4 regions of the Alteromonas sp. W12 genome follow, and region 1 is predicted to be linked to each of the others. Evidence: predicted binding sites of a transcription regulator. Region 1 holds the regulator's gene; each other region holds the start of a gene.
The links. Region 1 encodes sigma-54, which starts transcription at its own class of promoters, with help from an activator protein. Its sites were predicted from a motif close to GTTGGCACGNNNNTNGNNT; they were not measured.
Positions count from the first base shown of each region.

Region 1 (3,139 bases):
TGCGCGAAGTGCGACAGACTTACCAGACCCCGAACGACCACTGATTATTATCAGCTTCACCTACTTTCTCCCTAATACTCTGGTTTTATCACATACGCGTTGTTGAATTAGGCGCCTACTAAACGGTTAATAGGCGCTTAATGTTTAACTTAATGCAGATAGAATATCGTCGCTTGTCGTTGCGCGACGTATTGCTTTAATCGTTTCTTTGTCGCTTAGTTTACCAGCCACGGTGGCCAGCGTTTGAAGGTGTCCTTCGGTCTGTTCCTCAGGAACGAGTAGCGCAAAAAAGATGTCTACGGGTTTCTCGTCAAGGGCGTCGAAGTCAATTGCTGGCGTGCTGGTTACAACAATGGCAATCACTTTCTCGAGGCCCGGCAGGCGTCCATGGGGCAGGGCGATACCATTGCCAATGCCTGTACTACCCATACGCTCTCGAGCCATCAAACTGTTGAGTACCGTTGCCTGATCAATGTTCTCGTTTTGCTTGGCAGCGATATCAGCGATGATCTCAAGAATTCGCTTTTTACTATTACACTGAACCGCACACTCGGTGCGGTCCAGACTTACGATGGCTTGTATATCCATGCTTAATTAACTACTAATGTTTTTTCAGTTTTTCCTTATGCTTGATTACCTGCCGGTCGAGTTTATCAACCATGCTGTCAATCGCCGCATACATGTCGGTATTTTCTGAGGATGCGAATACTTCAGCGCCACTTAAATGAACGGTCGCTTCGGCTTTTTGATTTAATTTTTCAACGTTCAGGATGACATGCACATTAGAAATGTGATCAAAGTGACGTTCAAGTTTGCTGAACTTCGTATCGACATAATTACGCAAAGAGTCGGTGATTTCGACATGATGACCAGTAAGGTTGATTTGCATATTTCGTCTTCCTTATATTATTAAGCCCGATTAAATAAGGCTTTTGCGTTGGTTCGACGGCGGGATCGACAACGATTCCCGGTACTTTGCTATTGTTCGCCGGGCAACTTTAATGCCTTGTTCGGCCAACAATGAAGCAATCTTGCTATCACTTAGCGGCTTGCTAGGCTTTTCAGCGGCCACTAATTTCTTGATCAATGCACGAATCGCTGTAGATGAACATTCACCACCAGACTCTGTTGCAACGTGGCTTGAGAAGAAATACTTCAATTCGAAGATTCCACGTGGCGTATGCATGTACTTTTGCGTTGTCACTCGCGAAATAGTGGATTCGTGCATATCTACCATTTCTGCGACATCATTTAGCACCATTGGTTTCATCATTTCCGGGCCGTGCTCAAAAAAGCCCATTTGCTGCTGCACAATGCAGTTTGCAACCTTCATTAAGGTTTCGTTACGAGATTCAAGGCTCTTTATGAACCACTTAGCCTCTTGCATGTGTGAGCGGATGAATTGTGAATCGCTACTATTCTTGGCACGGCGACTCATTGCAGCGTATTGTTGATTTACGCTTAATTTAGGCAGACTGTCGGGGTTCAGCTCAACCACCCAACGGCCATTTTTCTTGGTTACTGAGACATCAGGAATAACGTACTCAGGCTCTTTAGTAACTAAAGCACTACCTGGGCGAGGATTCAAGGTTTGCAGTAAACGCATTGCCTCGCGTAGCTGATCTTCTTTCAATCGGCTTTTACGCATAAGCGTACGATAATCTTTGCTGCTCAGTAAGTCAGAGTACTCTTCAATCAGTTGCTTTGCTTCAGCAAGCCACGGTGTGTCTTCTGAAAATTGGCGCAATTGCACCATCAAACATTCTTGTGGAGAGCGTGAGCCAGAACCAATAGGGTCGAACATCTGAATGCGCTTTAGCACACATTCTATTTCGTCCATTTCAATCGGCTCTTCCATATCATCATCGTTAACCGCTTCTAAAATATCATCAAGAGTAACGGTTAAATAACCTGACTCGTCAATAGAGTCGATGATTGCTGTAGCGATTGCGCGATCGGTATCCGAGAAATGGGTAAGGCGCATTTGCCAAAGAAGGTGCTCTTGAATATCTTCAGTAGTCTCACCTTGGAAGATTTGCTCGTCGTCATTGGATGGACCCGGAGCTGGCGAAGATGAAGCAGAGTAGTATTCGTCCCATGTGCTGTCGATTGGCAGCTCATCGGGAAGATCGTTTTTCTCAAGTGCATCGCCGGCTTCTAACGTGTCACTAGATGCAGAAGCAGTGGCCTCAGAGCCGCTGTCATCGTTGTCGATATTGTTCTTTTCTAGTTGCGGCTCGTCGTTACCTTCTTCAACTTCTAATAGCGGATTAGAATCGAGCGCTTCTTGGATCTCTTGTTGAAGATCAAGTGTAGAAAGCTGCAGCAGTTTAATGGCCTGCTGAAGCTGTGGTGTCATGGTAAGTTGTTGGCTAAATTTTAGCTGTAAAGATGGTTTCATCTACGTCTTATTTAAATGCTCTAAATTGAATATACCAGAGCGAAACTGAAAAATGACAATTCGGTTACATTAACTATAGCCTGAATTGTTCGCCTAGGTATACATCCCTTACTTTTTGATTACTTAAAACCTGTTCCGCCGTTCCTTGCGCAATAAGCTCGCCATGACTCACAATGTACGCCTTTTCACAAACATCCAATGTCTCTCGTACGTTATGGTCCGTGATAAGGATTCCAATACCCCTATCGCGAAGATGTTGTATTATCTTCTTTATATCATTAACTGATATTGGATCAACACCAGCAAATGGTTCGTCTAACAAAATAAATTGCGGTTTTGCTGCCAGAGCGCGGGCAATCTCAACGCGACGGCGTTCGCCCCCTGACAAACTCATCCCCGTACTATTACGTATATGGTTAATATTAAATTCATCAAGTAGCGCATCAGCTTCTTCTTCTTGCTGTTGTGAATTTAAATCTTTACGGGTTTGCAAAATGGCCATGATATTTTCATGCACTGTGAGCTTTCTGAAAATAGATGCTTCCTGCGGTAGGTAGCCAATTCCGCGGCGTGCGCGCTCGTGCATGGGCTGATGAGTTAGCTCATTGTCGTCGATTTCAATCTTGCCTTTATCCAGATTCACTAAACCAACAATCATGTAAAATGTGGTGGTCTTACCAGCGCCATTTGGGCCAAGAAGACCAACAATTTGACCCGTTGAGACAGACAGGCTTACAT
Region 1 is NZ_LQXH01000001.1:255,678-258,816, forward strand. Features, by position in the region: gene rapZ (RNase adapter RapZ) at 1-60, opposite strand, end outside; gene ptsN (PTS IIA-like nitrogen regulatory protein PtsN) at 145-588, opposite strand; gene hpf (ribosome hibernation promoting factor) at 602-889, opposite strand; gene AWH61_RS01075 (RNA polymerase factor sigma-54) at 920-2,401, opposite strand; gene lptB (LPS export ABC transporter ATP-binding protein) at 2,475-3,139, opposite strand, start outside.

Region 2 (3,139 bases), on a different contig from region 1:
ACGCCAATGGACGCCGCCGCCCTGTTGAAGTAGAGGGTTCAGAGCACGTACTAGAAGCTGACGCGGTAATTATCGCCTTCGGCTTCCAGCCCAGCCCTGCGCCATGGTTTGCTGACTTCGGCATTATGCTTGATGAAAAAGGTCGCGTACGCGCGCCATCTGCTGGCAAATTTGCTTACCAGACCTCTCACCCGCAAGTCTTTGCCGGTGGCGATATGGTACGTGGTAGTGACTTGGTTGTTACTGCTATCGACGAAGGCCGTAAAGCCGCAGAAGGAATTATGGATTATATTGGCGTTTAACCTTCGCTAATTGAGGCCTATTGTCCATTCACGAAAAGCTCGATAGTTCTGCTATCGAGCTTTTTTATGCACACTTCGATGATACGGAAAACGCTAAAAGTATACGTTAATAGACCAAGGTTTAGTTGAAGCGGGAGCGTTACGACTCTACTATCGTTTAAGCAGTTAAAGACATCGCACATCGGGTGAAGAATCTATCTATGCAGCATTTAAACATTAAGAAACTTACATTGTGTCTAACACTGGCGATAGCAGCGAGCAATGCCAGCTTAGCTGATACCATTGCTGTAGACGCTTCACTAAATGCGCAAGTTAACAACCAAACCAAGAAACAGAGCGTCAACTCTTCACCTAGTAAGCCAAGCATCATGTCTTGCCCTTCTGATTTTCAGCAAGTTAAGATTTCTGATGATGCAAGACAATGCCAAGCATTTGACGAAAGCAAGACAGCAGTAATGGTTTACCACTCTCCTCGCTCCCCGAGTGAATTACTGAATGTTTACCAAACGGCGCACCCCGCTTTAAAAACTCACACGCCAGTTAGCGGCCGCACGTTGTTATCCTCAGAAGATAAAGGGGTCAGAGTAATAATCAGCCCAGATAATACTGGCTCTCAAGTGGATATTCTTGTTACATCCACAACGAAATAAGCCCTTTTAGCAAGACAACTACGAAATCTACTCATGTTGGCATCTGCTTTGCAAAATCATCAATAACTACTCCACGGTAACAGTGAGTGTCATTTTTATGACGCTCAAACTGCAAACGGAGCCCAAGCTTTTTTCGATATAAACACTTTAGCGGGCTTCTTTATTATGCATTCCGTGGGCTTTAACTATTGAAATTTGCGAGGGTTACGATGGAATTGGCAATTATTCTAATGATGTTACTTATTGTCGTTGCACTGGGTGCCATAAAGTTGTCAGACGGCGGTGTCGCATTTCCATTTAGGCGAAAGACGCAATTGTTCACCCCCGTTGAGCACTCTTTTTTAAACCTTATCGAACAGGCTATGGGAAGAGAGTTTCGCATAGTGTGCCGTGTGCGTCTTAACGATTTAGTGGCGGTTCGCCAGTCTGCAAATAAAAAGACGGCAAGCCAAGCCATCAGCAGAGCTTCTAGCAGACAGCTCGACTTTGTATTAGTAGATAAACACGACATGAGTCCTGTTCTTGCTATCGACTTAGTTCATAGCCAAGGCAAAGATGGTTATAAATCACAAAAAGACTGGTTTGTAACCGGAGCACTTGATGCTGCCGGCCTTCCTCATGCAAGAATTAAAGTGAAATCTGGTTATACCGTTGACGATATTCGCGAGTGTTTGGAAAACAAACTCATTCCTTATCGCCGTTTAAAGCAAAAAATGGCACAGCTGCCAACGCATAATCCAGAGCCACCAAAGCGCCCGACTCGCCCAGTGCGTTCAAGCAGACCAGCTGCAGCTTAAGACATAACCCCACTTCCCCTGGCCTTTGTTGCTTTGCTATTTTCTTACTCTCAAATAGCGGTAACAGAGGCATTTTTCTGTCAGTTTGCCCGTTTTCCTTATACAATTAACGCTTTCAGCAGCGTATTCACGCGTTAAATTCCCTCAACACCGTCGGTAAAGTTATGAAAAAAATTGGTATTTTAGGTGCAATGGACGAAGAAGTTGCGCTACTTAAAGCGTCACTTTGGAATGTAAAAGAAACCCAGTGGAAGCACCTGACGTTTTACGAAGGTACACTTAACGACATAGAAGTGGTGCTAGTAAAATGCGGTATTGGTAAAGTGGCTGCAGCAATTGCTACTACTGTACTTATCGAACAGTACGCCCCTGATGCTGTTGTCAATACCGGTTCTGCCGGAGGTTTCGACAAGAATCTAAACATCGGTGATTTAGTGATCGCCAGTCACGTTATTCACCATGATGCCGATTTAACCCATTTTGGCTACAAGCTCGGTCAATGCGCAGGTATGCCTGAAGATTTCCGTTGCGATACAAGGTTAATGGAAGCCGCTCGTAGTGCTGCCACAGGCATTACGTCGCTTCAGTCGACAACAGGTTTAATCTGTACGGGCGATGCGTTTATCGGTAGCGACGAAGCTGTAGCAGAACTGCGTGAAAACTTCCCAGACATGAAAGCGGTTGAGATGGAAGGTGCAGCTATAGGTCAAACTTGCCATATGCTCGACACGCCTTTCCTTGTCATTCGTTCATTGTCGGATATTGCAGGAAAAACGTCGTCAGTGAGCTTTAAAGAGTATCTAGACACTGCCGCTAAACACTCAGCACAATTAGTTATGGCAATGATTAAGGCTCTCGCAAAATAAGATGACAGAGGTAATTAGCGACCCGCAATACCAGTCGCTATTCGTACTTTGGCTGGCTATCGCCGTTGACGCATTATGGCGCTGGCCCCAAAGTACTCATCCATTAACGCTCATGCGCTACCTCGTTCAGCAAATGGGGCGCAAAGTGGTGCCCTCTCGCGAATACGGTAGGTCTCAGCACTATATTTCAGGCTCATTAGCCGCCCTAGTTCTTCTTGCGCCATTGGTAGTATGTGTTGCCATCTTGGTGTACATGGCCCAATACCCCGTATTCTTTGAGGCGATTATTCTTGTCGCACTGCTCGATTACGGTTACCAGCGTCAACAGTATAAAAAAGTGCTGGCGAGTGTGGGAAGAAATAAAAAATCCCTCGCACGTGAAATGGCACAAACCATTACCGCACGTCAATGCGCTTCACTTTCCGATATAGGAATTGCCAAAGCCGCGATAGAATCGCTATGGCTGAAGTTTCTTTATCTTTATTGCGGCGTCATTTTCTACTTTGTAGTGGCAGGCCCCATAG
Region 2 is NZ_LQXH01000007.1:275,880-279,018, reverse strand. Features, by position in the region: gene AWH61_RS08815 (glutamate synthase small subunit GltD family protein) at 1-302, shown strand, start outside; gene AWH61_RS08810 (hypothetical protein) at 503-952, shown strand; gene AWH61_RS08805 (DUF2726 domain-containing protein) at 1,162-1,749, shown strand; gene AWH61_RS08800 (5'-methylthioadenosine/adenosylhomocysteine nucleosidase) at 1,914-2,615, shown strand; gene AWH61_RS08795 (cobalamin biosynthesis protein CobD/CbiB) at 2,617-3,139, shown strand, end outside.
Region 2: the regulator sigma-54 is predicted to act here: its motif matches at 988-1,006, upstream of AWH61_RS08805 (DUF2726 domain-containing protein).

Region 3 (3,139 bases), on a different contig from region 1:
CGCGAGATCTGTGTTTCTCCTGCCAGGGGGAATATTTAGCAACAAGGTAGCGTTTGGCAAATGGTTACAAAGCGCTGATGTATCTTCGCCCAGGGCATATTCAATTGCGGTGATACCTTGGTCTTTTAACGCGAGACGTTTCTGTTGGCTTCGAGTGGTGCCAACAATATTGACCTTGCCTGAAAGTGCGTTGCCCACATAGCTGGCTAACCAGCCGTAGCCACTAATTACTACATTTTGAGTCATCGATTAAATACCCCTTTGTTTAGGGTTTAAGAGTACATTAATTGGAGGGCGGTTGTCGTTAACTGTAAAAATGAAAAACCGACTGGGTTACAGTCGGTTTTCTAAGGTGAGTGGTTAGAGTTGCAAGTCGTTTCGTTTTGCGCGTTTAGTTAGCTAAATGCTCCAACTACATTTTCATTTCGTCGTTGTGGTCATGGTGGTTGTCTTGATCAATATCTAGCAGGTTCAAGTCATCTAGCCCAGATATGGATGCCTGCATTTTGCCTTCGGCATAATCCGCTTTCTTCAGTACCTTACACAATGCATCGCCTTTTTCTTCTAGCGCAGCCGCTTGGCTTTCTAAGCGATATTCTAAATCTTCACCCCAGCGCTCCATCTTTTGCTCAAACTCAGACATATCACCGCCTTCCCACAACATTTGTGTTCCTACGGCAATAAGTATTCTACCCATAGACTCACTGATTAAAGACTCAATTTGCGCTTCGAATTCTTGCTCCCAGCTTTCGTCAAACCAACCTGGCTCATCGAATTTAGTTGAATCAACGCGAATATTGCCTGCGTCATCATAGAATGAAGTGTTTAGTTTGGTTTCAAGTGAGTCGAACAGTTCACGAAAATCGTCACCCATTTGATCGCCGCCTAACAGTTCAGTAAATACTTCAGTCACTGCCACGTTGGCAATTTGCAGCCCTTCACTGGCGATATTCAAGGTCATAGGGATGGCGATATCAATGTTGTTGTAATATTCACTTACCCAGCGCTGTTGTTCGCTGTCAAGCGATACTGGTTCGCCGTTAATGCTCATATTGTGATGGGAGTCAATCGTCATCACTGAGCCATTGTCCATCTGTACCGTTAGATCACCTTGGTAATATTGAATATGACCATCAAGCTCCATGTCACAACTGTTGTTTTGAAAGCTGCTGTCATGCGCAAATGCGTGGCCGCTCATTAAAGCACTGGTAAGGGCAACTGAAAGTAATAGTTTCTTAGACATTGTTCATTCCTTAATTTACGTGTGACGCGTTAACGAAAGTGCTCGAAGCAAACTGCAATGCGTTGTAGTGTCACTGTCAGATAGACGCTAACGATACTCGCTGTTATACCTAAGGTAGAGCAATGGCCTTGCCAATATTTAAAGTCTATATCTTTCAAATGGTTAGTAATATTTGATGATTTCTCTGTGCTCTGCTAAATACACTATTTAGTGAGATTACCAACTAATTAGTAGTTTTGACTAAGATCAATTAATACCGATAGCGGTACATTTAAGCCAATCCAAGCATGGTTAAATCTTATTTATTGGTGCATAATACCGCCAATATTTTTAAGGGGTTATCACAATGGCTGATTGGATTAATGCAATTATGTTTGGTGTTGCGCTAATTGCCTTTACGCTAGGGCTAAGCAGCATCGTTATGGGCTTTATGACTGCTAAAGCAGGTGCTGAAGGTATGCAGGAAAAAATCGAGTACGGTTTTTTTGGCGTTACTGGTTTAGTACTTTGCTTACTGATGGCCTACGCATTGGCTTAAGCGATAAGCATTAAAAAAAACCGGCTATCTCAGCCGGTTTTTTTTCGTCTTGAACAAGTCTTTATTCATCACTGCCTTATCGATTAGGTTCGCTCTTCTCCTGAGCATCCTCAGGCGCATTGTCGCTTTCGGGACTATTTCTATAAGCGCTTTGTTCGCGATGGGCAAGCAGCGACAAATGTCCATCACGTTGATAAGCGCGTAAATCGAACAAATCCAGCATAGCCATAACGTGGTCGAAAATATCCGCCTGTACTTTTTCGTACCTCACCCATTCCTTTTGTGCACTGAAGCAGTAAATTTCTAAAGGTAAACCAAGCTCATTAGGCGGTAGCTGCCTAACCATTAGGGTCAGTTCTTGGTTTATATCCGGGTGCTTGCGCAAGTATGCCTCTAAATAAGCTCTAAAAGTGCCGATGTTGGTAAGGCGACGGCTGTTTAGCAGATCCGACTCATCAATGGAGTAATCTCGGTGATAAGCGCGGAGCTCATTTTTCTTCTTATCGATATATTCGTTGATATAGCGAATTTTCGAAAAGCGCTCTAGCATATCGTTGTCACAGAGCTTAATAGAGTGCACATCAATATAAATGGCGCGCTTAATCCTGCGTCCGCCAGACTCTTGCATACCGCGCCAGTTCTTAACTGCTTCTGTAGTAAGGCTGTAAGTCGGCAGCGTAGAAATGGTTTTATCCCAGTTCTGTACTTTGACGTTGGTAAGGCCTATCTCGAGTATTTCACCATCTACTTCATACTTAGGCATGGCAATCCAGTCGCCCGTATTAAACATGCGGTTAGCGGCTATTTGAATGCCGGCAACAAAGCCCAGAATGGTGTCTCTGAATATCAATAGTAAAACAGCGGCAATGGCGGTTAAGCCAGACACAATAAGTAGCGGGCTTCTGTCTACAATTAAAGAGATACTTAATAGTATGGTGACAATAGCAAATGCCAATTTGGTAACTTGAATAAAGCCAGTGATAGGTGCGCGTTTAGCAAGCGCTGAGGCGTTATAAACGTCTTCCACTGTGCTCAACATGGCATATAAGGCAAGAAGGCCGCTATATAGCATGTATAGCTGAGCGCTCTTTATCACCATACCGTGCATCACGGCTTCATCGCTAATAAGTACCGGTGTGGTTAAGTAAATAAACAGGGCAGGAAACAGGTGCATTAAGCGACGGAAAAATCCGTGCTGCTGCAAGGCGTTGTCCCAGAGGTTATTGGATTTGTATACCCAACTGGCTATCTGGGGGCGCACCAATAGCCTTGCGATAATATAGATTACCGCCGACACCACTAAAATACTACTTAGTGCGATGACGTTATACAGCGGATCTTCAGTAGTAAGATTCGGG
Region 3 is NZ_LQXH01000013.1:29,480-32,618, reverse strand. Features, by position in the region: gene AWH61_RS18715 (NAD-dependent epimerase/dehydratase family protein) at 1-246, opposite strand, end outside; gene AWH61_RS18710 (DUF2884 family protein) at 413-1,243, opposite strand; gene AWH61_RS18705 (hypothetical protein) at 1,590-1,781, shown strand; gene AWH61_RS18700 (mechanosensitive ion channel family protein) at 1,858-3,139, opposite strand, start outside.
Region 3: the regulator sigma-54 is predicted to act here: its motif matches at 1,361-1,379, upstream of AWH61_RS18710 (DUF2884 family protein).

Region 4 (3,139 bases), on a different contig from region 1:
TGAAGTCTGGGTATGCTTCCAGACCACATTCGCTCATGTCTACGCCGTCGAATTCTTCTTCTTCGCTCACACGTACACCCATAACCGCTTTAATCACTAGCCATACCACTAGGCTCACTACGAATACCCATACAAAGATAGTCGCTGCACCAATTAGCTGACCAGATATGCTTGAACCATCGTTAGTGAAAGGTACAAGGATAAGACCTAGAAGACCTACCACGCCGTGAACTGAAATTGCGCCCACTGGATCGTCAATCTTAAGCTTGTCTAGTGCAACAATGCTAAGCACTACTAAAATACCACCAAGGCCGCCGAACAAAGTAGCTTGTAATGGTGTAGGTGTTGAAGGCTCTGCTGTAATAGCCACAAGACCGGCTAGTGCACCGTTAAGTACCATAGTTAGGTCAGCTTTACCGAATAGAATGCGTGCTACGATAAGTGCAGCAATTGCACCACCAGCAGCTGCAGCATTTGTGTTCATAAATACAATCGCTACTGAGTTTGCACTTTCAACAGTTGCAGTAGCCAGTACTGAACCGCCGTTGAAGCCAAACCAACCCATCCACAGGATAAATGTACCTAAAGTTGCAAGCGGTAAGTTTGCACCTGGAATCGCGTTTACTTTACCGTCAGCGGTGTATTTACCCTTACGAGCACCAAGCACAAGAACACCAGCAAGAGCAGCAGCTGCACCAGCCATGTGAACAATACCTGAACCTGCAAAGTCAGAGAAACCAAGGTCGCCAAGCGTATACATACCGAATACTGCTTCGCCGCCCCATGTCCAAGCACCTTCCATTGGGTAGATGAAGCCCGTCATAACAACTGCGAACGCTAGGAATGCCCAAAGCTTCATACGCTCAGCTACCGCACCAGATACGATAGACATTGCTGTTGCAACAAATACTACTTGGAAGAAGAAGTCAGCAGAAGGTGCATATGTTGCTGGCTCTTCAGCGACACCTGTTGCGCCATCAGCCATGATACCGCTAAGGAATGGACCCCAGTCGCCGCCACCGTACATAATGCCGTAACCGCAAATCATGTACATAGTGCAAGCGATAGCGAATAGCGCCACGTTTTTAGTTAGAATTTCTGTGGTGTTTTTCGCTCGAACAAGACCTGCTTCAAGCATCGCAAAACCTGCAGCCATCCACATAACCAGTGCACCGCAGATTAGAAAATAAAAGGTATCTAGCGCATACCCAAGTTCAAAAGTGATTTCCATTATGGTTTTCTCCGCAAATATATCGTTGTGGCTTACAGCGCGTCGCTATCCGACTCACCAGTTCGAATACGAACGGCATGTTCAAGGTCGTAAACAAACACCTTGCCGTCTCCAATTTTGCCTGTTTTGGCAGCGCCAACGATGGCTTCTACCAGGCGCTCTACTTGATCATCCTGAACAGCAATTTCCAGTTTGACTTTAGGTAGAAAATCCACCTGATATTCCGCTCCGCGGTAAAGTTCAGTGTGTCCTTTTTGACGTCCAAAGCCCTTCACTTCGGTCACGGTCAAACCGTCGATACCGATTTCTGAAATGGCTTCACGAACATCATCTAGCTTGAACGGCTTGATGATCGCTGTGACTAGTTTCATGAGTTGCTCCCAGTTTGTTTTGGTTATTCTGTGATTTATGGTCGTGTTTCCAACTATGGGAAGATAAACCAAGAGCCATGCCACAAATGATTAGCCAAATAAATCAAACACATACAAGCAAACGCTTCATGAACGCACAAAAATAATGCACACTAATGGTGCACTGTTAAAAATTTGCCCAATTTTGAAGCGGTATGAGGTTGCGGTAAGGTGAGAGGACTAAAAAGTGCGATGAAATTAGGATGGAACTATTCGATAGGGCCCATGGTCTGTTGTTTACTATGACGACTATCACCCCATCTTTCTTTGCGCCTGAGCGCAGCATTGAACACCATTCCGTTGCAAAGAAAACGGCGTGGCGCCCACTATTAATTTCGGGCTGTGCACATGTGTTTGGGATCATCGTAGTGGTCATACTTTCTCAAATGGGCATCAACAACCAAAAAGCACGAGTAAATGTTTTGGAGCGAACGCCAGAGATAAGCGCCAGACTGTACTATCCCCCCGTTCCACGCCCTCCAGCCCAAGCTAAACCACAAGAAACTAAACCAATCGATGTTTCCCCTAAAAGGCAAGAAATTGAGTTGAAGCCTGACGCAACCAAAGCGACTGAAGCACTTGATAGTAAGAATGAAATTGTAGAAAGCCCTGCGCCCAAGCAGCAGAAAAATGCTGAGCCCGATACACAGCAGGTACCCATTGAAAGTAAGCCGACTAATACACTGCCGTCGCCCACTTTATCAAAAGACGCAAATCGGCGCGCAGGCTCGTTGAATCTATCGGTAAAAGATGGCGCAGCCCTCTACTTTGAAAAGTATCACAGTGACAAAGTCGCTGAAGACGCAGAACAGGCAGCAAAAGCATTTCAAGAGCGTAAAAATAGTCCTGTGCTTAGCGGGCCAAGCACACAGCAAATACAAGCTAATGAAAATCGACGCCCTTCAAAACGCGTAAACTGTAGCAGTACGACCAATAAAACTTTGGCGATATTGAGTGGAATTGCTGGTGGAACCTTAGAATGCACCAAAATGGACGACCACAAACGTTTTATAGAAGCCAGAGTCAATAAACTTCCTAAAGACGAAGAGATTAACTAGTTGTCTCTATCAACGATTTACCGTCATGTGAGGTAAGCCCTTATCACAGTCACTTTCTTTTGAAAAACTTAGGGGGTCGCCCGAAATACGCTTTGAACCGGCGACTGAATGCTGCAACATCTTCATACCCTGTTAGCTGAGCTATACCCATCATTGGTGTATCGGTATTTCTAAGTAGTGCTTTGGCCTTTTCCATCCTCACTTTTACAAGGTAATCTCGTAAACTATGCCCGGTGGCTTCTTTAAAGCGTGTTTTGAATTGCGTTGTTCCCATGCAGGCTATCCGTGCTAACTCCACCTGTGTAAAGCCTCGGGCAAGGTCGCGATGAATATGGCTTAATACAGGAGTCATTCGCTTATCCATGCTGCATCCTTTCAAGGATGTTTCTAGCAAGGTTAAAAATAGCGCCAATATTTCTTCATGGCCTTGGTCAGCAAAT
Region 4 is NZ_LQXH01000011.1:169,103-172,241, forward strand. Features, by position in the region: gene AWH61_RS17485 (ammonium transporter AmtB) at 1-1,231, opposite strand, end outside; gene glnK (P-II family nitrogen regulator) at 1,264-1,602, opposite strand; gene AWH61_RS17495 (hypothetical protein) at 1,845-2,699, shown strand; gene AWH61_RS17500 (AraC family transcriptional regulator) at 2,749-3,139, opposite strand, start outside.
Region 4: the regulator sigma-54 is predicted to act here: its motif matches at 1,669-1,687, upstream of glnK (P-II family nitrogen regulator).